Regions from separate parts of the Bradyrhizobium sp. TM233 genome, predicted to be linked through region 3. Evidence: predicted binding sites of a transcription regulator. Region 3 holds the regulator's gene; each other region holds the start of a gene.
The links. Region 3 encodes LexA, which represses DNA repair genes until DNA is damaged. Its sites were predicted from a motif close to TGTTCNNNNTGTGTTCNG; they were not measured.
Positions count from the first base shown of each region.

Region 1: AABA86_RS16940 (ImuA family protein) is a predicted target of LexA. The motif match lies at 4,645-4,662, and genes of this name have one in related genera.
Region 2: uvrA (excinuclease ABC subunit UvrA) is a predicted target of LexA. The motif match lies at 3,536-3,553, and genes of this name have one in related genera.
Region 4: AABA86_RS27335 (helicase-related protein) is a predicted target of LexA. The motif match lies at 4,806-4,823, and genes of this name have one in related genera.

Region 1 covers NZ_BTIG01000007.1:492,318-499,678, reverse strand. The annotation lists gene AABA86_RS16960 (M20 aminoacylase family protein) at 1-87, shown strand, start outside; gene AABA86_RS16955 (inorganic phosphate transporter) at 160-1,788, opposite strand; gene AABA86_RS16950 (UdgX family uracil-DNA binding protein) at 1,887-3,329, opposite strand; gene AABA86_RS16945 (putative DNA modification/repair radical SAM protein) at 3,329-4,564, opposite strand; gene AABA86_RS16940 (ImuA family protein) at 4,727-5,515, shown strand; gene AABA86_RS16935 (Y-family DNA polymerase) at 5,412-7,004, shown strand; gene AABA86_RS16930 (error-prone DNA polymerase) at 7,001-7,361, shown strand, end outside.
Region 2 covers NZ_BTIG01000008.1:456,685-464,045, forward strand. The annotation lists gene AABA86_RS20225 (RNA 2'-phosphotransferase) at 1-437, shown strand, start outside; gene uvrA (excinuclease ABC subunit UvrA) at 465-3,440, opposite strand; gene AABA86_RS20235 (outer membrane protein) at 3,727-4,473, opposite strand; gene AABA86_RS20240 (outer membrane protein) at 4,713-5,387, opposite strand; gene AABA86_RS20245 (outer membrane protein) at 5,623-6,372, opposite strand; gene AABA86_RS20250 (single-stranded DNA-binding protein) at 6,821-7,318, shown strand.
Region 3 covers NZ_BTIG01000008.1:335,764-343,124, forward strand. The annotation lists gene AABA86_RS19640 (hypothetical protein) at 1-516, opposite strand, end outside; gene AABA86_RS19645 (DUF2171 domain-containing protein) at 603-836, shown strand; gene AABA86_RS19650 (ComEC/Rec2 family competence protein) at 933-3,209, shown strand; gene AABA86_RS19655 (GAF domain-containing protein) at 3,219-4,160, opposite strand; gene AABA86_RS19660 (hypothetical protein) at 4,383-4,817, opposite strand; gene lexA (transcriptional repressor LexA) at 5,423-6,124, opposite strand; gene AABA86_RS19670 (molybdopterin molybdotransferase MoeA) at 6,301-7,361, opposite strand, start outside.
Region 4 covers NZ_BTIG01000017.1:189,830-197,190, reverse strand. The annotation lists gene AABA86_RS27350 (CarD family transcriptional regulator) at 1-64, opposite strand, end outside; gene fdxA (ferredoxin FdxA) at 409-747, opposite strand; partial or broken gene AABA86_RS27340 (RNA-binding S4 domain-containing protein) at 880-1,143, opposite strand; gene AABA86_RS27335 (helicase-related protein) at 1,154-4,585, opposite strand; gene AABA86_RS27330 (DUF3108 domain-containing protein) at 5,171-5,980, opposite strand; gene rpmB (50S ribosomal protein L28) at 6,486-6,797, shown strand; gene AABA86_RS27320 (caspase family protein) at 7,007-7,361, shown strand, end outside.

The sequences.
Region 1 (7,361 bases), on a different contig from region 3:
CCCGCCTATAATTTCAACGACGAGGCGATCGTGTTCGGCACGTCGTACTGGGTAAAGCTGGTCGAGGAATCGCTCGCAGCGTCGTGAGGCCAAGCCAGAAGCACAAATGAAAAGGGCCCGTGCATCGCACGGGCCCTTTGTCTTTGAGGGAATGATGGCTCAGAACATCCGCGAGAAGATCACGTAGAGCGTGGCCGACAGCATGATCGCGCAGGGCAGCGTCAGCACCCAGGCCATCAACAGGTTGCGGATGGTCGCCATTTGCAGGCCCGAGCCGTTCGCGGCCATGGTGCCGGCGACGCCCGACGACAGCACATGCGTGGTCGAAACCGGCAGGCCGAACACGTCGGCGGCGCCGATCGTAGCGGCGGCCACCAGCTCGGCCGAGGCGCCTTGTGCGTAGGTCAAATGGCTCTTGCCGATCTTCTCACCGACCGTGATCACGATACGCTTCCAGCCGATCATGGTGCCGAGGCCGAGCGCGATGGCAACCGCGACCTTCACCCAGGTCGGGATGAACTTCGTGGCGCTGTCGAGCCCGCCCTTGTAGGCATTCAAGGTCGCGACCTCTTCCTTGTTGAGGTCGTTTTCCTTGTCCTTCATCAGGAAGCGGATCGCCTCCGAGGTCAGGTACATGTCGTTACGGGTGTTGCCGACCACTTCCGCCGGCACCTTGTTGAGCGAGCCGTATTTCGCGACCTGGTCGCCGACATCCTTCACCAGCACCGACAGCGAGGGGTAGGTGCCTTCGCTGATGTGGTGCGAGGTGATGTACTGGGTCACCGCAGGACGGGGATCGCCGATGATGCTGTGGCCGGCGCCCTTGGCTGCGATCACCTTGGAGGCGGCATCGGAGACCTTCTGGAATTGGGCGACCTGGGATTCCGGCAGTGCGCGGTTGAGCGCGTAGGCGGTCGGCACGGTACCGATCAGGATCAGCATGATCAGGCCCATGCCCTTCTGGCCGTCGTTCGAACCGTGCGCGAAGCTGACGCCGGTGCAGGTCGCGATCAGCAGCCCGCGGATCCAGAGCGGCGGCGCCTTGTTGCCTTCGGGCGCAGCATACAGGGCCGGGTTGCGCACGATGAACTTGAGCAGCAGCAGCAGCGTCGCGGCGCAGATGAAGCCGAACAGCGGCGACAGCAGCAGCGCGTAGCCGATCTCGGTCGCCTTGGTCCAGTCCACGCCCGAGGTGCCGTCACGGCCGCGCATGACGGCGTTGGCGACGCCGACGCCGATGATCGAGCCGATCAGCGTGTGCGAGGAGGAGGCGGGCAGGCCGAAGAACCAGGTGCCGAGATTCCAAAGGATCGCGGCGATCAGCAGCGCGAACACCATCGCGAAGCCGGCGCTGGAGCCGACCTGCAGGATCAGCTCCACCGGCAGCAGCGAGACGATGCCGAAGGCGACCGCGCCGGAGGACATGAGCACGCCGAGGAAGTTGAAAAAGCCCGACCACATCACCGCGACTTCGGCCGGCAGCGAATGGGTGTAGATCACGGTCGCCACCGCGTTGGCGGTGTCGTGGAAGCCGTTGACGAATTCGAAGCCGAGCGCGATCAGGAGCGCGACGAACAACAGCATGTAGGGCAGGTAGCTCGTCACGCGCGCGCCGGTCGCGTTGACGTCGACATAGATGCTGTAGGCGACGAAAAGCAGGCCCGCGGCGAGGATGCCGAAGAACAGGATCATCGTCAGCGGATTGAAGCCCTTGTCGAGATTTGGCCGCGAGGCCGGCTGGATCGGCGCGGGATCGGCTACCGCGCCGTCGAATGCAACATCGGTCATGTCTGGACGCCCCTTAACTTTGAAGTAAGGGTATTGTCCGCGATGGATTTGAAGGCTGGATGACAAGCGGCGGTTGAAAGGCGTTTTCCTGCCAGTATTTAGGCGGCCCGCGCGGCTTTCTTCTGCAAGCCGGCAGCGATCTTCAAATCTTCGACAAAGCGCTGATATTCCAGCACCTTGGCTTCCGGATCGGGCAGCCGCAGCAGATAGGATGGGTGCACCGTCACCAAAGCCTTGCGTCCGTCGGGAAGGTCGATGAGCCGGCCGCGGGTCTTGCCGATGGGAGTGATCTTGCCGAACACGCTTTGCGCGGCGGTGGCGCCCATCGCCACGATCAGATCGGGCTGGATTGCCAAGACTTCCCGTTCGAACCATTGCCGGCACGCTTTGATCTCCGGCGTATTCGGCTTCTGGTGCAGGCGGATCTTTCCGCGCGGCACGAATTTGAAGTGCTTCACCGCGTTGGTGACATAGACCTTCTTGCGGTCGACGCCGGCTTCCTCCAGCGCGCGGTCCAGCATCTGGCCGGCGGGGCCGACGAAGGGATGGCCGGCGAGGTCTTCCTTGTCGCCGGGCTGCTCGCCGACCAGCATGATGTTGGCGGATCTCGGGCCCTCGCCGAACACGGTCTGGGTCGCGTCCTTGTAGAGATGGCAGGCGCGGCAATGCGCGGCCTCCTCGCGGAGCGCTTCGAGATCGTCGGCAGCTGGCTTGCGTTTCATCGGAGCCTCCGGCCGCTTCTGAGGCTTGTGCGGATCGGTTGCGGCATTGGCGATCATGGCGCCGGTCATGCGTTCGGCGTCCTCGATCAAGGGCTTAATGATCGAGGCCTCGGGCAGGTTCCTCCAATATTTCTTCGGCATCTCGGCCTGCATCGCCTTCACCTTGAGCCGGGCCGGATTGAAGATGCTGGCGTAATAGCGCCGCCAGGTTTCCTCCAGCCGGTCTTCGCCCGGTGCTTCGCTCTTGCTGACGCCTGGCGTGAACGCGAGCGCGTGGCCGTCCCAATGCGCGCAGAGGTCCGGCGTCAGGATCGACCATGGCATGTCGGCAAAGCGTTTTGCGAAGAATGGGGCGGCGAGCTCGACGATGTGATGCTCCGGCTCGAACCAGGCGACGTAATGCGCCTCGCGTTCCCTACCGACCTCGCGGAAGCGGACGAAGGCGTGCATCTTGTGCTCGTCGCGATGGACAGCGCGGGCCATCGCAATGATTTGCGCGACGTCAGGGTCGGTTGCGACCTCGATGAGGTCGTGATTGTCCTTCAACCGCCAGAGCAAGCGATAGAGGATCGCAAAGCGCTGGATATCGCGGTGCAGGATTGCGGCCTGGGCGAGCTCGACGAATTTGCCTGATACGTTGAAGGTGCCCTCGTTCACCTCGAGGATCGGAGACGGCGCGGACGGTGCGAACAACTCCGCCTCGCCGCCCTGCACGGTCCAGGTGACATCGGTGGGCTGCACATGATGAAGCACGAGGCTGCGCGCGGCTTTGCGCCAGCCGTCGAAATCGGTTTCATGATCGAGGGTGATGTACTGCATCAGAAGCCAAACCCCAATTGCGTTGCCTTCGGCTTGAAGCGTTCGATCAGCCCGGCCGCATCGAGGCGATGCGGTGAGGGGCGGTGGTCGCTGAGGACGATGAACGGCAGCGCCTTGTTGCGGGGTACGTGCAGCCGCGCCAGATCAGAGAGGCGGATCGTGGTGGTGCGCCGCGTTGCGATGATGCGCTCGACCGCCTTGGTGCCGAAGCCCGGCACGCGCAGCAGCTCCTCGCGGCTGGCGCGGTTGACGTCGAGCGGGAAGCGGTCGCGATGGCGCAGCGCCCAGGCGAGTTTCGGATCGATGTCGAGCGGCAGCATCGCGCTGTCGTCGACGATCTCCGCAACGTCGAAACCGTAGAATCGCATCAGCCAGTCGGCCTGGTAGAGCCGGTGCTCGCGCAGCAGCGGCGGCTGCACCAGAGGCAAAGAGCGGCTCGCATCTGGGATCGGGCTGAAGGCGGAGTAATAGACGCGCCGCAGGCGGTAGGCGCCGTAGAGATTGGCGCTGGTGTGGAGAATGGTGTGGTCGGAGGCAGCATCAGCACCGACGATCATCTGCGTGCTTTGGCCCGCCGGCGCGAAGCGCTGCGGCTTTGCCCTGGTCTTCGCGCTGCGGCCTTCCTCGGCCTCGTCCAGCTTCAGCCGCAGCCGGCCCATGGTGCGGCGGATCGCGCGCACGTCCTTCTCCGGCGCGAATTGCTGCAGGCTCGTCTCCTCGGGCATCTCGATGTTGATGGAGAGACGATCGGCGTATTTGCCGGCTTCCGCGATCAGCGCATCGTCGGCCTCGGGAATGGTCTTGAGATGAATATAGCCGCGGAAGTGATGCTCCTCGCGCAGCTTTCGCGCGACGCTCACCACCTGCTCCATGGTGTAGTCGGGGCTGCGGATGATGCCGGAGGAGAGAAACAGTCCCTCGATGTAGTTGCGCCGGTAGAAGTCGAGCGTGAGCTTCACCACCTCGTCGACGGTGAAGCGGGCGCGCGGCACGTTGGAGGAGGCGCGGTTGACGCAATAGAGGCAATCGTAATTGCAGGCGTTGGTCAGCAGCACCTTGAGCAGTGAGATGCAGCGTCCATCCGGCGCGTAGGAATGGCAGATGCCCATCCCGGGCGCGGTCGAGCCCATGCCCTTGCCGTCGCTGGAATCCCGCTTCTCCGTGCCGCTGGAGGCGCAGGACGCGTCGTATTTGGCGGCGTCCGCCAGGATTTCCAGTTTGCGTTGTACGTCCATCTTGGAATCCCTTTGATTCAGCTCATGAATCCAGTTGCGCGCCAATTCGATTGACTCTCCGCGCGCCGTTAGCTTTATATTAGAACATATCATGAACAAATGAGCCAGCCGCTGGTTCTCTTTTTGAGAGCCATCGGCAATCACCCCTGAAGGAGCGGCGACATGAGCGGCGCACGCATCAGCGCGCTTGCGACCTTGCGCGGCCAGATCGAGCGCATCGAGACGGCGGCGGTCGTGCATCCGCACGATCGCGTCGCGCTCGGTCACAGCGAAGCCGACGACGCGCTGAAGGGCGGGCTCGCGCGCGCGGCGATCCACGAGGTGTTTTGCGCTGGGTCTCAGGGGACGGCCGCGACCGGCTTCGTCATGGGGCTTGCCGGGCGCGTCTCGGCGCAGCGGCCGCTGCTGTGGGTGCGGCAGGATTTTTCAGTGATAGAGGCAGGCGCGCTGTCGATGAGCGGGCTCGCCGAGCTCGGCCTCGATCCGCGCCGCGTGGTGATGGTGCGCGCCGCCGATGTCGAGAGCGCGCTGCGCACCTCGGCTGATGCGCTTGCCTGCGATGCGCTGGGCGCCGTCGTGCTCGAGCTCTGGGGCGAGACCAGGCAGTTCGATCTCGTGGCGAGCCGCAAGCTGACGCTGGCCGCGCAAGGCTCCGGCGTCACCGGCCTGATGCTGCGGATGGCGGCGCAGCCGCTGCCTTCGACGGCGGAGACACGGTGGATGCTGCGCGCCGCGCATTCACCACCGGGGCCGGCATGGAGTGCCTGGGGCGCGCCGCGCTTCGATGCCGAGTTGTTACGCAATCGTCATGGCCCGTGCGGCCGGTGGATCATGGAATGGAAGTGTGATGAGTGCCAGTTCAGTGAACCGTCGACGTATTCTCAGCCTGTGGCTGCCACGCCTGCCCATCGACCGGATCCAGCGGTTCTTTGGCAGCGCCGGGCTGGGTAAAACCAATAATGAGCCGAGCATCGTCGTCATCAAGGAGAACAATGCGCTGGTGATCCATGCGCTGGACGAGGCCGCCGAGCGCCTCGGCCTGTACATAGGCCAGCCCCTGGCCAATGCGCGGGCGATGTGCCCGGACTTGAAAGTCTTCGACGCCGATGTCGTGGCCGATGCGAAGACGCTCAGCGACATCGCCGACTGGTGCGACCGCTTCACGCCGCTGGTGGCGCTCGATCCGCCGCACGGGCTGTTCCTGGACATCACCGGCTGCGCGCATCTGTTCGGCGGCGAAGCTGCGCTGCTAACGACGCTGGTTCGTGCGCTCGCCCGCCAGGGCTTTGCCGTCGGCGCGGCGATCGCCGGCACCTCGGTCTGCGCGCGCACGCTGACGCGGCAGGCCTCGGGCAGCATCGTTGCCGATGGCGGGGAGGCGGCGGCGATCAGCCAATTTCCGGTGTCCGCGCTCGGTGCGGGCGAAGCCATCACCACCGGCCTGCGCCGCGCCGGCCTCAAGACCATCGGCGACGTCGCCGCGCGCTCACCGAGCGAGATCACGGCGCGGTTCGGAGCGCGGTTCTCCACGCTGCTCGCGCATGCGCTGGGGCAGGGCGATGCGCCGATCAATCCGCGCAAGCCGTTGCCCGATTACATCGTCGAGAAGCGTTTCGCCGAGCCGATCGCGACCGACACCATGATCGCCATGACGTTGTCGCGGCTCGCCGATACGCTGATTGCCTCCATGGAGAAGCAGGGCAAGGGCGCCCGCCGGCTGGAAGCCGCGTTTTTCCGCACCGACGGCGTGGTGCGCGCGATCATGGTCGAGACCGGGCGGCCGGTGACGCGAAGCGCCGTGATCGACCGGCTGTTTCGCGAGCGCCTCGATGCGCTCGCCGATCCCCTCGATCCCGGTTTCGGCTTCGACATGGTGCGCCTGTCGGCGAGCCGCACCGAGATCGTGGTGCAGGAGCAGCGCGATCTCGACGCCCATGTCCACGACAATGACGAGCTTGCCGCCCTGATCGACCGCATCGCCGCGCGCATCGGCGGAAAGCGCGTCGTCGTGCACCTGCCTGAGGATACTCATATCCCCGAATGCGCCGTGCTGGCCGCCCCGGCGCAGCATCATCTCGCCGCCGCCCTGCAGGCCGAATGGCCGGCGCGGACCAAAAGCGAGCCGCCGCTGCGCCCCCTAAGGCTATTCGACAAGCCGGAACTGGTCACGGTACCGTTCGCGACCGTGCCGGACGGTCCGCCGCATCAATTCACCTGGCGGCGCGCGAAGCATGCGGTGGTGCGGGTCGAAGGGCCCGAGCGCATCGCCATGGAATGGTGGCGGCAGGACGGCAGGCAACTGACGCGGGATTATTTCCGCATTGAGGACGCCGAAGGCCTGCGGTTCTGGATCTTTCGCGACGGGCTCTACGACGAGCTGATTGACGATGCGGGCGAGTCCATTCCCGCGAAATGGTATGTCCACGGTCTCTTCGCATGAACACGCCCGCTTATGCCGAGATCGGCATCACCACCAATTTCTCCTTCCTGCGCGGCGGCTCGGATCCGCGCGCCTATGTGCATCAGGCGAGCAGGCTCGGCATTCCCGCGATCGGCATCGCCGACCACAACACGCTCGCCGGCGTGGTGCGGGCCTGGAATGAGCTCGACAATGACAAGGTGCTGCACAAGCCGAAACTGCTGATCGGTGCGCGTATCGTTTTCATCGACGGCACGCCTGACATTCTGGTCTATCCGCGCGACCGCGCCGCTTATGGCCGGCTCTGTCAGCTCCTCACCCGGGGCAAGCGCGGCGACGACATCACGCGGATCGAGAAGGGCGAATGCCGTCTCACCT
Region 2 (7,361 bases), 120 kb from region 3:
TTGAGAAAGCCAATGCAACAGGGACGATGTTTGACCGAGCTGACCTGCTCGGCGTCGTCGCAAGCAGCGACAAGAAGCGATTTTCGCTATCAGCCGACGGACTGAAGATCCGGGCCGCCCAAGGGCACTCTGTATCGGTGGAGCTCGGCTTGCCACCCCAAGAACCGCCCTCAGTCCTCTACCACGGGACGGCGACGCGATTTGTCGAAGCGATCCTCGCGGAGGGCTTGAAACCGCAGGCGCGCCAACAAGTGCACCTGTCCTCCGATGAGGAGACCGCGCGGCAAGTGGGGCAGCGCCATGGCAAGCCCCACATCTTCAAGGTCGATGCCGGCGGCATGTATGCGCGCGGTTTCAAGTTCTATCGCGCCGACAATGGGGTCTGGCTGACCGATACAGTGCCGCCGGAGTTCTTGGCCCCGGCGACGAGCAAATGACATAATGGGAAGCCGGGGGAGAGGCTGCTACTCCGCCGCCTGGCTCGTGCTCCTTCGCTTCGGCTTCCTCGCCTTCTTCAGCACCGGCTCCAGAAACTTGCCCGTATAGCTGCGCGGCGCCTTGGCGATGTCTTCCGGCGGGCCCCAGGCCACGATCTCGCCGCCGCCGTCGCCGCCTTCGGGGCCTAGGTCGATGACCCAGTCGGCGGTCTTGATGACTTCGAGATTGTGCTCGATGACGACGACCGTGTTGCCCTGCGCGACCAGCTCGTGCAGCACCTCCAGCAGCTTCTTGACGTCGTGGAAGTGCAGGCCGGTGGTGGGCTCGTCCAGGATGTAGAGCGTGCGGCCGGTGGCGCGTTTTGACAATTCCTTGGCGAGCTTGACGCGCTGGGCTTCGCCGCCCGAGAGCGTCGTCGCTTGCTGACCGACATGGATGTAGTCGAGGCCGACGCGGTGCAGGGTCTGAAAAGTCTCGCGCACGCGCGGCACCGCCTTGAAGAACTCGGCGGCTTCCTCGACGGTCATGTCGAGCACGTCGGCGATGGACTTGCCCTTGAACAGGACCTCCAGCGTCTCGCGGTTGTAGCGCTTGCCCTTGCAGACGTCGCAGGTGACGTAGACGTCGGGCAGGAAGTGCATCTCGATCTTGATGACGCCGTCGCCCTGGCACGCTTCGCAGCGGCCGCCCTTGACGTTGAAGGAGAAGCGGCCGGGCTCGTAACCGCGCGCCTTGGACTCGGGCAGGCCGGCGAACCATTCGCGGATCGGCGTGAAGGCGCCGGTATAGGTCGCGGGGTTGGAGCGCGGCGTGCGGCCGATCGGCGACTGGTCGATGTCGATGATCTTGTCGATGTGCTCGAGGCCCTCAATACGGTCGTGCGGGGCGGCACCCTCGCTGGCATTGTTCAGCTTGCGGGCGATGGCCTTGTAGAGCGTGTCGATCAGCAGCGTCGACTTGCCGCCGCCGGACACGCCGGTGACGGCGGTGAACAGGCCGAGCGGAATTTCGGCGGTGACGTTCTTGAGATTGTTGCCGCGCGCATTCACCACCTTGATGGTGCGGCGATGGTTCGGCGGCCGCCGCTCCGGCACCTCGACCTCGAGCTCGCCGGTCAGGTACTTGCCGGTCAGCGATTTCGGATTGCGCATGATCTCGGCGGGCGTGCCTTCGGCAATGATGTTGCCGCCATGCATGCCGGCGCCGGGGCCGATGTCGAGCACGTGGTCGGCGAGCAGGATGGCGTCCTCGTCATGCTCGACCACGATCACGGTGTTGCCGAGGTCGCGCAGCCGCTTGAGGGTGTCGAGCAGGCGCGCGTTGTCGCGCTGGTGCAGGCCGATCGAGGGCTCGTCCAGCACGTAGAGCACGCCGGTCAGCCCCGAGCCGATCTGCGAGGCCAGGCGGATGCGCTGGCTCTCGCCGCCGGAGAGCGTGCCGGAGGAGCGGGAGAGGGTGAGGTAGTTGAGGCCGACGTCGAGCAGGAAGGTGAGGCGCTCGCGGATCTCCTTCAGGATGCGGCCCGCGATCTCGTTCTGCTGCGCGTTCAGCGCCGCAGGCACGGTCTCGAACCATGCACCGGCGCCCTTCACGGATAGCTCGGAAATCTCGCCGATATGCTTGCCGCCGATCTTGACGCAGAGCGCCTCAGGCTTGAGCCGAAAGCCCTTGCAGCCCTCGCAGGGCACGTCGTGGAAATACTTGGCGAGCTCCTCGCGCGCCCACTCGCTCTCGGTCTCGCGATAGCGGCGGTTGATGTTGGTGATGACGCCTTCGAACGGCTTCTTGGTGTCGTAGGAGCGCACCCCGTCCTCGTAGGAGAACTTGATCTCGTCCTCGCCGGAGCCGTGGAGGATGGCGTCTTTCGTCTTCTTGGCCAGGTCCTTCCACTTGGTGGTCAGCGTGAACTTGTAGTGCTTGCCGAGCGCGGTCAGCGTCTGCACGTAATAGGGCGACGACGACTTGGCCCAGGGCGCGATCGCGCCCTTGCCGATCGCGAGCTCCTTGTCGGGGATGACGAGATCTTCGTCGACATGCTGCTCGACGCCGAGGCCGCCGCAGGCAGGACACGCGCCGTAGGGATTGTTGAACGAGAACAGGCGCGGCTCGACCTCGGGAATGGTGAAGCCGGAGACCGGGCAGGCGAACTTTTCCGAGAACAGGATGCGCTCGGGTCCGCTCTTGTCGTGGATCTTGGCGGTCTTCTTCTTTTCCTCGGCGGGAGCTGCCGCCGGCGCGTCGGCGAACTCGACGACGGCAAGACCCTCGGCGAGCTTCAGCGCGGTCTCAAAGCTCTCGGCGAGGCGCTGGCCGATGTCGGCGCGCACCACGATGCGGTCGACCACGACGTCGATGTCGTGCGGGAATTTCTTGTCGAGCGTCGGCGCCTCGCTGAGCTCATGGAAGGTGCCGTCGATCTTGACGCGCTGAAAGCCCTTCTTGAGCCATTCGGCGAGCTCCTTGCGGTACTCGCCCTTGCGGCCGCGCACGACGGGGGCGAGCAGATACAGGCGGGTGCCCTCGGGCAGCGCCAGCACGCGGTCGACCATCTGCGAGACGGTCTGGCTTTCGATCGGCAGGCCCGTGGCCGGCGAATAGGGCACGCCGACGCGCGCCCACAAGAGCCGCATGTAGTCGTAGATCTCGGTGACGGTGCCGACGGTGGAGCGCGGGTTCTTCGAGGTCGTCTTCTGTTCGATCGAGATCGCCGGCGACAGGCCGTCGATCTGGTCGACGTCAGGCTTCTGCATCATCTCCAGGAACTGGCGCGCATAGGCCGACAGCGATTCGACGTAGCGGCGCTGGCCCTCGGCGTAGATGGTGTCGAAGGCGAGCGAGGATTTGCCGGAGCCGGAGAGGCCGGTGAACACCACCAGCTTGTCGCGGGGAATCTCGACGTCGATGTTCTTGAGGTTGTGCTCGCGCGCGCCACGGATCGTAATTGCGCGCAGGCTGGAGCCCGCGTTCTGTTGTTGGCGCTTCGCCTTGATCACTTCATCCATCCGAGTTGCCCTCAAGGAATCCCATGGGTGCGCGACCGCGCCAATAATAAAGGCGCGCTCGCCCGGAACCGGGATCGGCGCCGATGGGGTTGTCAGCGAACGTAGGAAGAACGGAGACGGATTTCCAGTGGGACTTGCGAATCGTCAACGGAATGTTGGCGCGCTGGCGGCATCTGGCAGCAGTTGCTTTGCGGAACTGCGCGGCAAGGTGCCGCGAAAACAAAAAGGCCGGCGCAAGGCCGGCCTTTCGTGACGATGGGACGTCGATAGCGATCAGGACTTCAGATCAATACCGGGCGACCACGGGGCCGCCGAAGGTGTAGTTGAGGCGAACGGTGCCCATGTCGACGTCCTGCTTGATACGGTCGATACGGTCGTTGACGCCGAGGATCGTGAACGAGTTGTTGCGCTTGCCCATGAACAGATGGTCGTATTCGATCGCCACGGACCAGTTCGGTGCGAAACCGAATTCGATGCCGGTGCCGACCGCGCCACCCCAGCGCGTCTCGCTTGCGCTGTCGAGCACCACGCCGCCCACCAGGCCGTTATATTTGGCGTGCGTGACGGCCGCGCCACCCTTCACGTACCAGAGCACGTTGTTCCAGGCATAGCCGACCTGGCCGGTGAACAGGCCAAGCGCGTCGATCTTGGTCTGGTTGACCAGCGGCCCAAGCACCAAGCTCGTATTCGAGCCCTTCAGGTTGGCCCAGTCGCCCTGGGCTTCAAGACCGAACACCCAGTTGGCCGACTGCCAGCGATAACCGACCTGTCCGCCGACGACGCCGCCGGTCGCATTGTGACAGCCTTCAGCCGTGTCCGGACCCGCAACACCGAAGATGTTGTTGACGTCCCAGCAGTTGCGGCTCGAGGCGCCGCCGCCGTTGATACCGATGTAGAAACCGCTCCAATTGTACATCGCGATCGGTGCGACTGGAGCCTTGGTGTAGGGGCGGGCCGCCAAATCGGCCGCCGAGGCCGGTGCCAACGCGCTGAGTGCGAACAAACCGGCCGAAGCCAGCAAAAGCTTCTTCATATCCATTCCCCAGTTCCGTTTCTCTTTCTGACCTTCCGGAAAGCGGAAGAGCCAGCGGAGCTATGACCCGACTAATGTCATTGCTTTACACCATTAAAGCCAAAGGTTGTGTCACCCGGACACCACATCTCCAGCAAAATGCTAGCGAGCGAGCGGGTTGGGGCGCAAAAACAAAAAGGCCGGCGCAAGGCCGGCCTTTCGTGACGATGTGACGTCGGTAGTGATCAGTACTTCGCAGATCAGTACTTGGCAACCACCGGGGCGCCGAAGTGGTAGTTCACGCCGACCTGCACGGTGTGGAAGTTGAGCGTGCCGGTGGTGATCGGAGCGCCGAGACCGGAGAAGTAGGTCTCGCCACCGAGGCTGCGATAGAGGTACTCGCCCTTGACCGACCACTGCGGAGCGAAGAACGCCTCGACGCCGGCGCCGACGGTCCAGCCCGAGTGGAACTTGCTGTCGGAGACGGTCACGCCGAGCGCGCTGACGCTGACCTTGTTGTCGATCCAGGCGTAACCACCGGTGCCGTAGAACAGCACGTTGTTGACGGCCCAGCCGATGCGGCCGCGGACGGTGCCGAGCGCGTCGGTCTTGGACGACACGGTGATGCCGAGAGCGCTCGCCGAGGCGCTGACGTCAGCCCAGGAGCCATCGGCCTCGATGCCGAACACGACGTTGCCGGTCTGCCAGTTGTAGCCGGCGGTGCCGCCGACGAAGCCACCCTTCATCTTCGGGTCGCCGGAAGCGTTTTCCCAGGCGCCGCCACCGACGATACCGAGGTAGAAGCCGGTCCAGTTGTAGACGGCCGCTGCCGGAGCGATCGGAGCCTTGGTGTAGGGGCGGGCTGCGAGATCGGCCGCCGAGGCGGGCGCAGCGAGAGCGAACAGACAGGCCGAAGCCAACAAAACCTTCTTCATTTCAACTAATCCCAGTCCCAGTTTCTGTTGTTGCCTTCCGTTCCCGGAAGGGCAGCGGACTCAACGGCCCAACTGACGCCGTACTTACACCACCAAAGCCGCAAGTTGTGTCTCCGAAAAGCCACAGCGGTCGAAAAGGTGATGGTTACTGACTCATTGCCTCCGGTTCGTGTCGCGCCAAACGAAAAAGGCCGGCGCGAGGCCGGCCTTAGACTTCAATGATGTCAGATAGATATCAGTAGCGCGCGGCGACCGGCGCACCCCAGTTGAAGTGATAGTTCACACCTGCCTTGACCGTGTGAACGGTATCGGTCCACTCGGAGCGATTGGTGGGCACGGCGGAGTACTGGATCGTGCTCTTGCCGAAATCGATATAGTTGTATTCGACCTTGGCCGACCAGTTCGGAGCGAACATGTATTCCGCGCCGGCGCCGACGGTCCAACCCCAGCGGGTGTTGTTCTGGATGAAGACGTTTCCGGGGATGCCATCGTAGCGGTGCTGAATGTCGCCGACTGCAGCGCCGCCGCTGACGAACAAGAGAGCGGGACCGGTGGAATAGCCGAGACGGCCCTTGATGTCGCCGAAGCCACGGATTCTCGTGAAGTAGGTGTCGCCGAGGCCGGCATTGATCTCGGCAGAACGGCCGTTGATGTCAGCCCAATGATAGTCGCCCTCGATGCCGAACACCCAGTTGGCCGCCTGCCAATTGTAGCCGAACACGCCGCCGACAAATCCGCCGGTGGTGTCGTAGTTCTGAGTTCCGGCAAAGATCGCCGTGTTCGGAGCGCCAAAGAAGGTTTCGTCGCTGCGGCCCCAGGCACCGCCGCCCTGCACGCCGACATAGAAGCCGGTCCAGGTATAGATCGGAGCGGGGGGCGCGATCGGCGCCTTTGTATAGGGACGGGCCCCAAGGTCTGCAGCACCGGCCGGAGCCGAGAGGGTCAGCGCAACCGCGCCAGCAAAGCCAATCAGAATCTTCTTCATTGTAATCTCCCCAGTCGTGTCCGCCTCTCTGAGTTCCCCAAGGCGGACGATCAGGCGCGAGGCCCATTGCATCAATTCCAGGCACGACGATAGCTCGATTGGGCGGCAAAGTCCGTGACCGGAGCGCAACAGCTAGGAGCAATCGACCTGCCCTTAACTTAATGAATGTTAAGTGGTTTTTATCATTCACGGGAACCCGGTTTGGTTCCATCTCCATTTGCCATCACAGCGCCATTTAGGCGCCACCCCGTCTCCACATTTGGCAGTAATGTCTGCAGGAACAAATCTGGAACAAATCGCCGGTCGGTGCTATATATGGGGATAACCTTGGGGGTGACGGGCTGAGCGGCGCTGCAAGCGTATAGGGTCGTCTCAACAAGGCGCAGAGGAACGCGAATAGCGCGCTCGGCCTTAGGAAATTCAGTGGCATTCGGAGTGGAGAGCGGCGATGGCGGGAAGCGTCAACAAGGTCATTCTGGTTGGAAATCTCGGCAAGGATCCTGAAATCCGCCGCACCCAGGACGGGCGGCCGATCGCGAATCTGAGCATCGCCACCTCCGAGACCTGGCGCGACAAGAACAGCGGCGAGCGCAAGGAAAAGACCGAGTGGCACCGCGTCGTGATTTTCAATGAAGGGCTCTGCAAGGTCGCCGAGCAGTACCTGAAGAAGGGCGCGAAGGTTTACATCGAGGGCGCGCTGCAGACCCGCAAATGGACCGACCAGAGCGGCGTCGAGAAGTACTCGACCGAGGTCGTGCTCCAGGGCTTCAACTCGACGCTCACGATGCTCGACGGCCGCGGCGGTGGCGGAGGTGGCGGCAGCTTCGGCGACGAGCCCGGCGGCGATTTCGGCTCCTCCGGCCCCGTCAGCAGCGCGCCGCGCCGTCCCGTGGCCGCCGGCGGCGGTGGCCGCAACAGCGACATGGACGACGATATCCCGTTCTGAGCACGGACCGGACGATGAGGGGGGCGCTGCCCGGCTGAGCGGC
Region 3 (7,361 bases):
GGACCCGATATTGACGATCTCGTTGCTTCCAATCCGAAATCGGGCAAAATCCCCCTTGAGTTCGATACCGGCGCTTGGCTGTGTGCAACCCACTTTTTGCAAGGTGTATGTCCCGGGGGCCAGCACAGCGACCGCTCCATATGACGCGCCGCTAAGAATACGACCGAACAGCCTCGGCGTTTTCTCGACCTCGAACGTATTACTTTCGCCCTTGTCGGAAACCACCGTGACCCAGATGTCCTGACACATCGGCACGCGTGAACTCTCTTCGATCAGGCGTGCGTGCATGAAGACGAGAGAAGTGCCTGGAGTTCGCTCTTGAGCCCTCTTCAGTCTATCCGAGAGTCTCTCTTCGGTCTGTGTGTCAGCACGCGCGATCGTAACACTCACAAATGAAAGAATGAGACTGAGAAAAATGTAACGCTTCGTCATATGGTCATGAGGATCAAGATGGAGGGGAAATGCGCGGACCTTTGTTGCAATTTTTAGTTGCGCATGAAGTGCATCCTGCGTCAAGCATGCAACTGGAATTAGGCCGAGCTGCCGCTTATGAACGAAAGATCGTCTCCCGCGTTGTGGAAGCTCCATTGAAGGAGTTCACCATGCAAGACATCGCAGAGCATATGGAAGTCATCGGCGCCGACGGCGTCCATGTGGGCACCGTCGACAAGGTCGAGGGCAACCGCATCAAGCTGACCAAGAAGGACAGCGGCGAGGGCAGCCACAAGGGCCATCATCATTTCATCGACAAGGGGCTCGTCGCCGGTGTCGAGGGAAACAAGGTTCGGCTGTCGGCCAAGGCGGATGTCGCTGTGACCATGGAAGAGGAAAAGTAGGGGGAGGCTCCCTTCGTTCTCGATTTGTGCCGCTATTCGCGCGGCCGCACGTTCCGGTAGCCTTGGCGGCAATCGCGTCGCGTAGGGTGCAGGGATATGGCGGAGCCGGGCCGGCCAGCACGGTCCCAGGGGATAGCCGGGACGTGGCCGGTTGGCCGCGCTGCGCCAGCCGGGGGCTTCGTCTCCGCGGGCTTTGGAGCCTGGCCGGCAATCGTCGAGACGCTGCGTGAATGGGCCCGCGCCGAGGCCGGCGCCGGGCGACTGTTGCCGTGGGTGCCTGTCGCCTTTGGCGGTGGCATCGCACTCTATTTTGCCGCCGATCATGAGCCGGTGCTGTGGGTCGTTGCCGCGACGGCGATCGCGCTCACGTTTGGCGCGATCCTGTTGCGGCGGAGCCGGCTGTTTGCGCCGGCGATCATGATCGCGGCGGTCGCGGCCGGCTTTGCCGTGGCGACCTGGAAGACAGCGCGCATCGCCCACCCCGTGCTGGCAAAACCGCTCTATTCGGTGTCGCTGTCGGGTTTCGTCGAGGCCCGCGACATCCGCGAGCGCACCGATCGTTTCGTGCTGCGCGTCACGGCGATGGAAGCGCAGCGCAGCGAGGTCAAGCTTGAGCGCGTCCGCCTGTCGGTGCGCAAGGGCACCGCGCCCGAGGTCGGCAGCTTTGTGCAACTCAAGGCCCGGCTGATGCCGCCGCTCTCGCCGGTGCGCCCCGGCAGCTACGATTTTTCGCGCGACATGTTCTTTCAGGGCATCGGCGCCTCCGGCTTCGTGATGGGCACGATCACGGCTTCAATCCCGCCCGATGCCGGCGGCCTGCGGCTGCGCTATGCGGCCTTCATGCAAGGCCTGCGCGATGCGATCGACGCCCGCATCCGCGCCACGCTCGAAGGTGACAACCGTGCGATCGCCACAGCGCTGCTCACCGGGCGGCGCGATGCGATTACGACGCCCGTCAATGACGCGATGTTCATCTCGGGGCTCGGCCATGTGTTGTCGATCTCCGGCTATCACATGGCGGTCGTCGCCGGAGTCGTCTTCTTCGCGGTGCGCGCACTGCTGGCCTTGATCCCGGGGCTGGCGGCCGGCTTTGCCGTCAAGAAATGGTCGGCGGCCGCAGCGCTGGTGGCGGCTGCGTTCTATCTGCTCTTGTCTGGCGCAGAGGTCGCGACGCAACGTTCGTTCTTCATGACGGCGGTGGTGCTGATCGCCGTGATGGTCGATCGCCGCGCCATCACCTTCCGTACGCTCGCGGTGGCGGCGCTGATCGTGCTCGCGGTCGCGCCGGAAGCGCTTGTGCATCCGAGTTTCCAGATGTCCTTTGCCGCGACGCTGGGTCTCGTCGCACTGGTACAGATCGGCATGCCGAACCTGTTTGCCTCACCCGATCATTCGGCGACCGCGCGCGTCGCGATGTGGGGCGGCCGCGAGATCGCGATGCTGTTCCTGGCCTCGTTGATCGCGGGGCTTGCGACCACGCCCTACGCCGCCTTCCACTTCCACCGCGTCACGCCCTACGGCGTGCTCGCCAATCTCGGCGCGATGCCGGTGGTCTCGGCGCTGGTGATGCCGGCGGGGCTGCTGGGCCTGCTCGCGGCGCCGTTCGGGGTCGACGGCGTGTTCTGGTGGCTGATGGGGATCGGGATCGACTGGATGGTCGCGGTCTCGCGCTGGGTGGCGGCATTGCCGGGTGCGGTCGGCCGTATCCCGGCGTTCGGCATCGCGCCGCTGATCGCAGCGAGCCTGGGGATCATCGTGATGGGCCTGTTGCGCACGCCGTTGCGCTGGTGCGGTGCCATGGTGCTGCTGGTTTCCATCGGCTGGGGGCTGTCGGTGCGGCAGCCCGATATCCTGATTGCCGGGGATGGCGCGAGCGTCGCGGTGCGGGGCGGGGACGGGCGTTTGCATCTGATCAGGGCGGGCAAGGACAATTTCCTGCTCAAGGAGTGGTTGGCTGCCGACGCCGATCCGCGCGATGCCGGCAGTAGCGCGCTGGCGAGCGGCATATCGTGCGACGAGTCGGGCTGCGTGACGCCGCTCGCGGACGGACGGCTGGTCGCGCTGGCCTCGCGCATCGACGCGTTGGCGGACGATTGCAGCCGGGCCGCGCTGGTGGTGACGTCAAGGCCCGTGCCGCCCGATTGTGCGGCGATGGTAGTGGATCGGCAGCGGCTCGTTCGCCAGGGCGCGCTGGCCCTGACGCAGCGTGGCGACGGCTTTTCGGTTCAGGCGGTGAGGGCGAGGGGCACCAACCGTCCGTGGTTACCGGCCGGTGCCGGCGAAGGTGATTTCGACGGCAGCCTTGCGCCGAAGGCGGCTCCCCGCAACCGCGACGCAACGCCATCGGAGACCGACTTGCAGGCCGACGATTGACGCGGTCGATTACAGATACCAGGCCAGCACGGCTTCGAGCCTTGCGTTGCCGATGACCGGCAGGGCCACCATCCGGTTCAGCCCGGCTGCGCAGGCCTCGGATCCGGCGATCGAGCCGTCATGGGTGAGATCGTCGTTGAGCGCCGGCATGCCAGTGGCCCAGGCGCCGCCGATGCTGCCTTCGCCTCGGGCGATGAGTTTGGTCGCATAGAGCGCGGCAAGGTCGGTGTGCGCGCTGCAATCGCCGGCGCGAAAGACCAGCGCGGAACGTGCCTCGTTCGGAACCCAGATCTCGAAGCGTCGCGCAATCGGCGTTGCCTGCGCGGAGAGGAATGTCAGAACCCAGGTTTGGTCGGTGCCGGTTCGGTAGGGCACGCCGACCCCCAGATTGATCCCGACCTTGGCGGCGTCCTCCCAGCGCAGGAAGCTCTTGGCGTCGTGCAGGTCCTTGATGATCAGCGGCAGGCCCGCCTTCCAGGTGCGTCCGGGCAGGCCGAAGCCGCGAGGAAACCTGGTGTGGCGGGAGTTGAATTCGAACATGTCCGCTGCGCCGTAATAGCCGTCGACGAGGCCCATCTCGTGGGAGAGATCAGGATCGTTGTGCCAGAGTTCGATCGCGCCGACATGCGCCTCGTCGTCGCCGCAGAACAGCACCATCACGGCTTGCAGGAATTCGCCTGCAAACACCGGCACCGCCACGCCGCAGGTGAGGCCGGCCGCGACGGCCTGCTCGGTCCGCTTGAAATAGGAGTTGGCGAATTTCGTGAGGATGACGGGATGGCCGGAGGCCCAGGCCTTGCCTGGAAGCCCCTCGTCATATCCGAAGTGCAGCTCTTCGCTGACGGCCTTGAACGCGGACAGCCCTTCGTCGTAGAGGCCACCGCCGAATTCCAGCCGCATGCGCGTCCGGTCAGGCACCCAGAGTTCAACGACGCGAATGAAGGTTTTCATCGAGCGTGTCCGCCGCCTCAAACCACGACAGCATCGGTCATTTGGCTGCGGAGCGGAGGTTCAAAATTCAGGCAGGACGGCCCAAACTTCGTGCGGCGACGAGGTGCGGCGGCGGCGGCGCTCACCGATCGAATTTCGTGAAACAAAAACCCACCGGGCTCGCCGGCATCGGCCGGCGACGGCATTTCAATCCTGGCCCCGGACCCGCCGGGCCGGAGGGCGTCAGCCGATCGGCAGTCGCGTGACCGTCGGGCGACTGTCGGCGATGATCTGCGGCCTGTGCTCGCGCTCGCCGATCGGCAGGGTCACCGGCAGTTGCAGCACGGTTGCGCGCTGGCCCTCGACGAGCTGCGTCACCAGCACGGATTTGCCGTCCGGGAATTCGATCGCATCATGATGGCGATCGGGAATGTGCGGATCGATCTTGCCGAACTTGCCGACGCGGGAGTTGACGGTGCGCGTCCAGATCCAGCGGTTGTCGTAACGGACGTTGTCGGCGAAGGCGAGCTCCGTTCCCGGCAGCAGGCAGACCGCGACCGAGAGATCGGCTTCGGAGGCGAAGCCGCGCGTCGAGGTGCCGCGGAATGTTGTCGTGACGATCGTCTCGCCGACTTCTGCGGGGCGCGTCGCGACGGCATGCAGGCTATAGTCACACATCGGGTGCTCCTCATTGCAGAGATAGCGACCCGCACCTCTTTTGGAGGCGCAGGCCTCTGTCAGAGTTGAAACACGCAACGCTCTGCTTCGTTGTAGGCAAATCTGCGGCTGGGATCCGCGAGCCCCGATCACATTATCTTTTCCATCTTTTCCGAATTCGATAGGAACAAAGCCGGCCTCCGTGCATTTGGGAGGCGCGCATCAAACGACCGGCGAGAGACCCGCCTGTATCGCCAACTCGGCTGCGATGGCTACGCGACTGCATTGCGGTCGTCGCGCGCTCGCGGCCGTGTCTTGGCCGACATGGCGATGCGATTGCGCGACAACGGCTTGCGATGCTGAGGAGCCATCAGCGTTGCTGCGGCTGCGCTCAAACGATCTGGCGCATTGGGCTGTCCCCCCTCGAACTCGAAAGGCCGCGAAGCGATGTTGCTTCGCAGCGGCCTGCCGAGGATGTCGCGAAAGGAGGGGGCCGGATAATCTGTGCAGAACCAGAAAGACTATCCAGCCGGAGCGGACCATCATCCGCTCCAATCTCTGATCGGCGAGGCCGATCGAAGGCGCGCGCGAGGCGCCGAGTACTTCCGGTATCAGTACTTCCGGTATCAGTACTTGCGGTAAAGCCCGATCAGCTTGCCCTGAATCTTCACGCGGTTCGGCGGCAGGATGCGCACCTCGTAAGCGGCATTGGCGGGCTCCAGCGCGATCGAGGCGCCGCGGCGACGGAAGCGCTTGAGCGTGGCTTCCTCGTCGTCGATCAGCGCCACAACGATGTCGCCGGTATCGGCGCTCTCGTTGCGCTGGATCAGCGCCATGTCGCCGTCGAGGATGCCGGCCTCGACCATGGAATCGCCGCGCACTTCGAGCGCGTAATGTTCGCCGGAGCCGAGCATGTCGGGCGGCACGCTGATGGTGTGGCTGCGGGTCTGCAATGCCTCGATCGGGGTGCCGGCCGCGATGCGGCCCATCACCGGCACCGCAACGGGCCGCTCGCCCTCGTCTGCGGACGGGCTGGAGCTCGCGCGTACCTTGCCGAGATTGCCTTCGATGACGCTTGGCGTGAAGCCGCGTCGGTTGCCGGCGGCAGCCTGGAGCTCGGGTAGCTTGATCACTTCGATGGCCCGGGCGCGGTTGGGCAGGCGGCGGATGAAGCCGCGCTCCTCGAGCGCGGTGATCAGGCGATGGATGCCTGATTTCGAGCGCAGGTCGAGCGCATCCTTCATCTCGTCGAAGGACGGCGGCACGCCGCTTTCCTTCAAGCGTTCGCTGATGAACCGCAGAAGCTCGTATTGTTTGCGCGTTAACATCTCGACCAAAGTCCCCCGGTTGATGTCGTTCGATTCCGAGACGATGAATTCAGCGATAAGCCACTGCATGCTCGAAACAAATCATGAACGGACACTATATGTTCGATATGTGTTCCGCAACTGCTTAATTTACCGTGAACAGAACGAAACTCACGGAATGCGTGTGGCCGCGCAGTTCAGACGGGGAGCCTTAGCATCTCGCAGGGGCTGCCGGCCTCGGCCTTCGGCGCAAACGGTGCGCGCACGAGAAGTACCTGTGCTGCAGCAAGATTCGCAAGCAGAGAGGAGTCTTGATGGCTGACGGGAAGGGCGACGAGGGTGCCGTCGTCGCGCAGCTCCAGGCGCGCGCGCAGATAATCCTCGCGCTGGTCGTTGGCGCCGAGATCGCGGCCCAGTACGGCGCGCTCGCGAAGATGATGAACAACCGAACGGCCCGACAGTGCCCGAATCAGCGGCACCATGAACAGGAAGGCGCACACGTAGGACGATACGGGATTGCCGGGCAGGCCGATGACGCCCATCGCCCCTAGCCGTCCGTGCATCATCGGCTTGCCGGGCCGCATCGCGATCTTCCAGAACGCCATCGCGATGCCTTCGTCCTTGAGCGCCTGCTGGACCAGATCGTGGTCGCCGACCGATGCGCCCCCGGTCGTGATCAGGATGTCGGCGCCGCTTTCGCGCGCGCGGCGGATGCCGGCGGTGGTGGCCTCCAGCGTATCGGCGGCAACACCGAGGTCGATGGTCTCGGCGCCCTCGCTGCGGGCGAGCGCGTGCAGGGCGTAGCCGTTGGAATAGACGATCTGGCCGTGCCCGGGTGTGGTGCCCGGCATCACCAGTTCGTCGCCAGTGGCAAGGATCGCGACCCTCGGGCGGCGGCAAACGGCGAGATGCGGGTGATTCATGCCGGCGGCGAGGGCGAGATCGCGCTCTGTCAGACGGGTTCCCTTGCGCAGGAGGACGTCACCCTCGCGGAAATCGACGCCGGCGGGGCGGATGTGGCGACCCACGATCGCGGCTTCCTTGATCGTTATTTGCTTGCCTTCGGCGATCGTGTCCTCCTGGATCACGACTGCATCCGCGCCGTCGGGAACGACACCGCCAGTGAAGATCCGCACGGCTTCGCCGGCGCCGACCCTTCCCGTGAACGGACGGCCCGCTGCGACCTCACCGATCATCGTCAGCCTGGAATCGATGGTCGCCGCGTCGGCCGCGCGCACGGCATAGCCGTCCATCGCCG
Region 4 (7,361 bases), on a different contig from region 3:
CAGGCTTGGCAGCAGGCTTGGCAACGGTCGCTTTCGCGGCCGGTTTGGCAGTCTTGTTAGGCATTGCGCTTCTTTTGTTCTTCGAGGACTTTGCAGCCGGCGCCTTCGTCGCGGTCCGACCCTTGGATGCGCTACGGCTGGCCGCGGCGACTTTTTTGGCCTCCTTATGGGAAGCCCTCGCTGAAGTACTCTTTTTACGCGTTTTCTGTGACACAGCCTGCGCGCGGAAACTGCCACGCCCCTGTTCGACATTTGGTTTCACGGGAACCCAGCGGGGCCAACGGGGCTGACAGGGTTCGGCTTAATGTGCCCAATATAGCACATTTCCCGCAAAAATCAATGATTTAGGGGTCTTCAGGGCTGGTTTTCGGCGGCGGCGCCGCTATTAGGGTTAAGTTTAGGCCCGATTCAGTCGCCGGAGCCGGGGTTCGGAGAAAAATATTTCTCGAACTTGCCTTCCATGCCGTCGAATTCCTTGGCGTCGGCAGGTGATTCTTTCTTCTGGGTGATGTTCGGCCAGCTCTTGGCGTAGTCGGCGTTGACCGAAAGCCACTTTTCCAGCCCCGGTTCCGTATCCGGCTTGATGGCGTCGGCGGGGCATTCCGGCTCGCACACGCCGCAATCGATGCACTCGTCCGGGTGGATGACGAGCATGTTGTCACCCTCGTAGAAGCAGTCGACCGGGCAGACCTCGACGCAGTCGGTGTACTTGCACTTGATGCAGTTTTCAGTGACGACGTAAGTCATCCAACGCTCCGAAAAGCTCTTTTAAAAGTCGGGGCTTGCGTAGCGCGGATGGCCGGGCGCCGCAAGGTCGGGAAAGCTCGATCATGACGGCTTTGCGCGTTTGATCGACCAAGAAATGAATGCGATGCGCAATTAATTGCGCATCCCGAGCTCCTCGTAGAGCACCCGTGCCGAGGCAGCGTCGCCGCGGCGTTCGTTGAAGCCTGTGACTTTCAAGACGCGCACGGTGCGATCCAGCGCGACGGTGATGACGTCGCCGATCTTGATCGCATGCCCTGGCGACTTTTCGCGCTCACCGTTGACGCGAACATGGCCCTTTTCGACGAGCTCGGCCGCGGAAGTGCGCGCCTTCACCACCCGCGCGTGCCACAACCACTTGTCGAGGCGCTGCCGCTCGCTCGTGGGACTACTCCTTGCGCCCCGAGAGCTGCTCCTTCAGCGCAGCGAGCTTGGCGAAGGGCGAGTTCGGATCGGCCGGACGATCGCGCTCGCGCGGATTCGCGCTCGAGGCGTAGGGACGTAGCGAAGGTCCGCCCTGGCGGTCGCGGCCCTTGTCGCGGTCACGGCCACGGTTGTCACGGCCCTTGTCGCGATCTCCGCCGAACTTGCCCTTGTCGCGATCGCGGCCCTTGTTGTCGCGATCCTTGTTATCGCGATCCTTGCCCTCGAAGCGGCGATTCTTGTCGTCGCGCCCCTCGGGACGCGGCGCGCCTTCGCCGCCTTCGCGCGGCTTGCGGAAGTCTCTGCCGCCATCCCTGCGATGGCCGCCATGACGATGGCGCTCGCCCGGCTTCGCGCCCTCGGCTGCTTCGCCGGGCGCGGCGCTCGCCGCACCGGGTGCAGCGCCAGCTTCAGCGCCGGCCTGCGGACGCTGATGGTGGTGACGCTGGTGGCGATGGCGCTCGTGGCGCGGCTTGCGGTCCTCGTGACGGCCGCCGGGACGCCAGACCTCGATCAGCTCGGGCTCGGCGGGCGCCGCCGCAGCTTCAGGCGCAGCGGCGTCGGGGGACGCGGCAGCTTCGGTTGCGGCGGTCTCGGCAGGAGCGGCTTCGAGGCCGGCAGCCTCGACGGGCGCAGCGGGCTCTTCCGCCGGCGGCGCGATGCCGGGGGCGTCTTCGGGCGTGACGGGGGCCTCGGGAGAGGCTTCGAGCACAGGCTCGGCCTGCTGAGCCTGCTCGTCCTGCAGCTCCATGCCGGGCGCATCTTCGACGGTGACCGGCTCGGCGACCGCTTCGGTGGAGGGCTCCGCCGGCAGGCCGGCAACGGCCTCCGCCGCGGTCTCGGTCGAGGTCTCCGCGGTGCCTTCAGCCGGCGGCGTCTCGGCCGCGACGGTCGCGGCCACGACAGGCTTTTGCGGCAGCGGCGGACGCTTCTCCATGCGATAGCCGAGAGCGCGCAGCACCGAGGCGAAATCCTCGCCGGCAGATCCCGTGAGCGAGGTCATCGCCTGCGTCACCACGAAACTGCGGCCGTCGAAGGCGCCGGCCGGCTTTTCGCCGGACGCGTTCTCGCGCCAGGCCAGCGCCGGGCGGATCAGATCGGCAAGGCGCTCCAGGATGTCGACGCGCACGGCACGTTCGCCGGCCTGCTTGTAGCCGAGCACGCGATAGGCATCGCGCGGCAGCGCCTTGTCGACCGGGAACGAAGTGCGGCCGGACGAAGCGAGATGCTGCGCGCCCGACAGCGAGGACAGATCGACATTGTCCTGCTTCAGCGCCCACAAGAGCGCTGCGAGCGCACGCGCGGCGGGCTTCAAAAGGCCGGGGAAATAGATGTGATAGGCGCCGAAACGGACGCCGTATTTGCGCAGCACCGCGCGCGAGGGCTGGTCGAGATCCTTCAGCTCGTTGGCGATCTTGGGCCGCTCCAGCACGCCGAGCGCCTCGACCAGCTGATAGGCGATGCCGCGGGCGATGCCGGTGACGTCCTCGGCCTTGGAGAGCTCGAACATCGGCCCGAGCAGCTTCTCGACATGGGTCTTGAGCCAGAGCTCGAGCCGGGCCTGCACTTTTTCGCGCGGCGCCCCGGTGAGACGCTCGTCCGAGATGATGCGGATGCGCGGATGCAGCGCGTCCTCTGCGGCAGACAGCCGCGCCACGGCGTCGCCGGTCCAGCGGATGGTGCCTTCCGAGGTCAGCACGAACTGATCGTCCGGCGCGTTGCCGAGCTTTTCGGCGCGCGTGTTGATCTCGCCGGCGAGCACCGCTTGCGCTGCAGCCTGCAAGGCTTTCGCATCCGAACCAGCTTCCGCCGCATCCGGTGCAAAGGTGAAGCCGTCGAGGCGGCCGATGACATGGCCTTCGACGATGACTTCGCCGGTCTTGCCGATTTCAGTATTCAAGCTCGTGTTCTCCCGCAGGCGGCGCATCAATACACTGGTCCGGCGATCAACGAAACGCTCAGTCAAGCGTTCATGGAGCGCATCCGATAATTTATTTTCGACCTCGCGGGCGATCCCCTGCCAGCGTTCGGGGTCTTTCAGCCAGTCCGGGCGGTTGGCGACGAAGGTCCAGGTGCGGATCTGCGCGATCCGGGCCGACAGCGTGTCGATGTCGCCGTCGACGCGGTCGGCCTGGGTGACCTGGGCCTCGAACCAGGCGTCGGGGATGCATCCCTTCCGCATCAGGAAGCCGTACAGCGTGGTCACCAGCTCGGCATGGGCCGCCGGCGACAATTTTCGATAGTCCGGGACCTGGCAGGCCTCCCACAGCCGCTCCACGGCCGCCTTGCCATGCGCGACATCGCGCACCTCGGCGTCGCGGGCGGCGTGGTCGAGCACGCGCATGTCCTCGGCGACGGGCGCGCGCGTCAGCGCCTCATGGCCGGGGGCGAGGTTCAGGGACACCTGGAGCGCGCCGAGCGAGGAGAAATCCAGCCTGGCGTTGCGCCATTGCAGCATCTTCACGGGATCGAAGGTGTGGTTCTGCAGCGCGTTGACGAGCTCGGGCTCGAACGGCGCGCAGCGGCCGGTGGTGCCGAAAGTGCCGTTGCGCGTGGCGCGGCCGGCGCGCCCCGCAATCTGCGCGAATTCGGACGGCGTCAGCCGGCGGAACTGGTAGCCGTCGAACTTGCGGTCGGAGGCGAAGGCGACGTGGTCGACGTCGAGATTGAGGCCCATGCCGACGGCGTCGGTGGCGACGAGATAATCGACATCGCCGTTCTGGAACATCGCCACCTGCGCATTGCGGGTGCGTGGGCTGAGCGAGCCCAGCACCACGGCGGCGCCGCCATGCTGGCGGCGGATCAGCTCGGCGATGGCGTAGACCTCATCGGCCGAGAACGCGACGATGGCGGTGCGGCGCGGCTGGCGCGTGATCTTGCGGTCGCCGGCGAATTCCAGCTGCGACAGGCGCGGCCGCGTGATCATGGAGACGCCCGGCAACAGCCGCTCGATGATCGGGCGCATGGTGGCGGCGCCCAAGAGCAGCGTCTCGTCGCGGCCGCGGCGGTTGAGGATGCGATCGGTGAAGACGTGGCCGCGTTCGAGATCGCTAGCGATCTGGACCTCGTCGACGGCGAGGAAGGAGACGTCGAGGTCGCGCGGCATCGCCTCGACGGTCGAGACCCAATAGCGCGGGCTCTTCGGCTTGATCTTCTCTTCGCCGGTGACCAGCGCGACCGCTTCGCTGCCGACCCGGCTCGCGATCTTGTTGTAGACCTCGCGCGCCAAGAGGCGCAGCGGCAGCCCGATCATGCCGGAAGGGTGCGCCAGCATCCGCTCGATGGCGAGATGGGTCTTGCCGGTGTTGGTCGGCCCGAGCACCGCAGTGACGCCGGCGCCAGGCACGCGATCGGACGGCGCGCGCTCGGAAGCGAAGGGGGAGGAGGAAAAGGGCATCTGGGGGATTAGGTAGTGGCTGATAGGGCGAATGTCAGTGCTGTCTGGGCGGGGGCGGGGCTCGGGGCTGATCCGCCCCCATCAGCCCGTCATCCTTCGAGGGCCGCTGAAGAAGCGGCCACCTCAGGGTGACGGGACGTGGCAGCGGAGCATCCGGCGCCTCCCCAAACCTCGCGCAACTGTCTCACTTTGCGACGCTTTTCCCGTTTGTCTTAAGCTTCGGAACGACTCTAGAACGAATCGCGGCCGAATCGCTGACTCCTCCTGGAGTCATGTTCCGTTCACGCAACATGTCGCGGGAGTCTTATTGGCTGCAACTAGATGGAGTTTTGCGCCGCCGTACAAGTGACCTTTCGATGGCGCAAACCCTTAAGTTGGGGACGGCGCGGAGTCGAATCAGAATCGGGGAGGAGTCAAATGGATTCCGGGAACCAGCCGCCGGGACCATTTTTTGCGAAAACAACCCCATGCACAGTATTTAAGTGGTTGAAATAATTGCATTTTCTTTTAGCTCAAATCCCGCCGTCATTCCGGGCGCGCCTCTTGGCGCGAACCCGGAATGACGCGGACAGAGGCGCGACAGCCCTACTGCGTCTTCGCCACCCTTGGCGGCTGGGCCGTGGTGATGAAGCTGGTCGCTTCCAGCATGGCCGGCCCCAAGGGGGTCGGCACTTTCAGCCAGAACGGGACCAGGACGCGGGTGCCGGCGACGGGGGCGAAGGCGATCTCGATGTTGCGTTGGGCGGCGAGGTATTTGATCACGGGGCGGTCGGGGATGTAGCCGGCGACGGGCACGAAATAGAGCGAACAGACCACCACCGGGCCGTGATAGCCCTTCTCCGCCTTCACGTTCTCCATGCGCTTGAAATCGAGCTTGAGATCGTAGCGCATGCGGCCGTCGAACACCGGGGCCGAGTTGTGGCAGGCCTCCGGCGTAACAGGGTCGCCATTGCCGGGCACGCGCAGCAGCGAGGCCGTCATGGGGTCCCAGACGCCGCGGCGGTGCGCGTCGGTGACGACGATACGGTCGGGATCGACCGGCGGCTCCGGCAGAATGGCAAAATCCTTCACATTGCCCTTGTCGAGCGTGATGCGGATCTCTTCGGTCTTCTTCGAGGTGGTGGTGGAGGCCTGATAGCCGGTCGCCACCAGCGCGCCGTTGACGATGCGCCCTTGGCTGGCGCCGGTGCCGGACCCGCCCGTGAACGACTTCAGCAGCCCCGAGGTGCCGCCCGCAGCCGCTGCCGAGAACACATCGTCCTGGATGTCGATATTCCAGCCGCCCTTGCCGACGGGAATGCCGGCCAGCGAGGCCTCATATTGCGCCTCGAGCTTGCCCTGCGCCGCCGCCGGCACCGCGCCCCAGGCCACAGCCAGACCGCAAAGCGCCGCCAGCCAGCCGGCAAGGCGCGGGCGGACTGAGCGCTGTTCTGGCGCAAAAGGGGACGTTGTGAGCACGAAACAATCCAATCGGGGCGCGACGGTTGTTACTTAAGCCAAAAACCGCGGCGAGCAATGTGTCGGAGCGTGTCGAACCGGGAACTCCACCGGAGTCTTCAGGCGCGAATACGCCCTTTATGTGATGGTAAGGCGCGACAAACATTGCCGTTTTGGTGATTGAGGGGTAGCCGCGGGCTCTAAAACCTCTCCCGCTTGCGGGAGAGGTCGCGCGAAGCGCGGGTGAGGGCTTTCTTCCTCTGGGGGCACCTTCCGTGATAACGACGGCCCCTTCGCGCGCCTCCGCCGGGGCGCGGCCCCAAAAGACCGTCCAAAACCTTGACTGCCCGCCCCTTCCCCCCTATACGTCCGCCCGCTCCCTGCAAGGACGAAGAATTAGCCCCCGTGGCGCCCAGAATGGCGGCCGCACTCGTTAGGGGTTCGAAACTTAAGGATTTCTACCATGTCTCGCCGCTGCGAACTGACGGCCAAGGGCCCCCTCGTCGGCCACAAGGTCAGCCACTCCAACATCAAGACCAAGCGCCGCTTCCTGCCGAACCTCGTCAACGTGACGTTCATCAGCGAAGCCCTGGAGCGCAACGTGCGCCTGCGCGTCTCCACCAACGCGGTCAAGAGCGTCGACCACAATGGCGGTCTCGACGCTTTCCTGCTCAAGGCCAAGGCCGACCTTCTGTCGCCCCGCGCCCTCGAGCTGAAGCGCGCCATCCAGAAAAAGGTCGGCCCGACGGCCGCACCGGCGAAGAAGGCCAGCTAAGTCTTTCCAGAATTGGGCGGGGGCTAGGTTGCGTCGCGTGGCGTAGGCTTAGCCGGTAAGAGTTTTGCGGGACGGCCGGATCGGAAGATCCGGCCGTTTTTGTTTGTTTACTTCCCTCGAATTAAGCTCCGCACCGCGCAAGGTAATCCCGACGCCGGATCCCTTGTCCCTCAAAAATCATTCCCTGGAGAATTGCTTTGAAGAGATCAATGGCCGCGCTGGTGATCGGTAACTCGAGCTATCCAGACGGAAACGACCTGAAGAACCCGGTCAACGATGCAGCCGATCTTGGCGCCAAGTTGAAAGGCTACGGCTTTGAGGTCACCGTTGCCTTAGACTGCACCGCCAAGGAGATGGATAAGCAGATCAAGACGTTCCGAACATTCATAGAAACCCATGAAGTCGCGCTCTTCTTCTTTGCCGGGCATGGGATGCAGATTGAAGGCACCAACTACTTAATTGCAATTGATACAGACATGGAAACCGAGGACGACGCGAAACACAGCTCGCTCTCATTAGACAAAGTTGTCGATGCCCTGGCGAAGTCGAACTCTGCTACGAGAA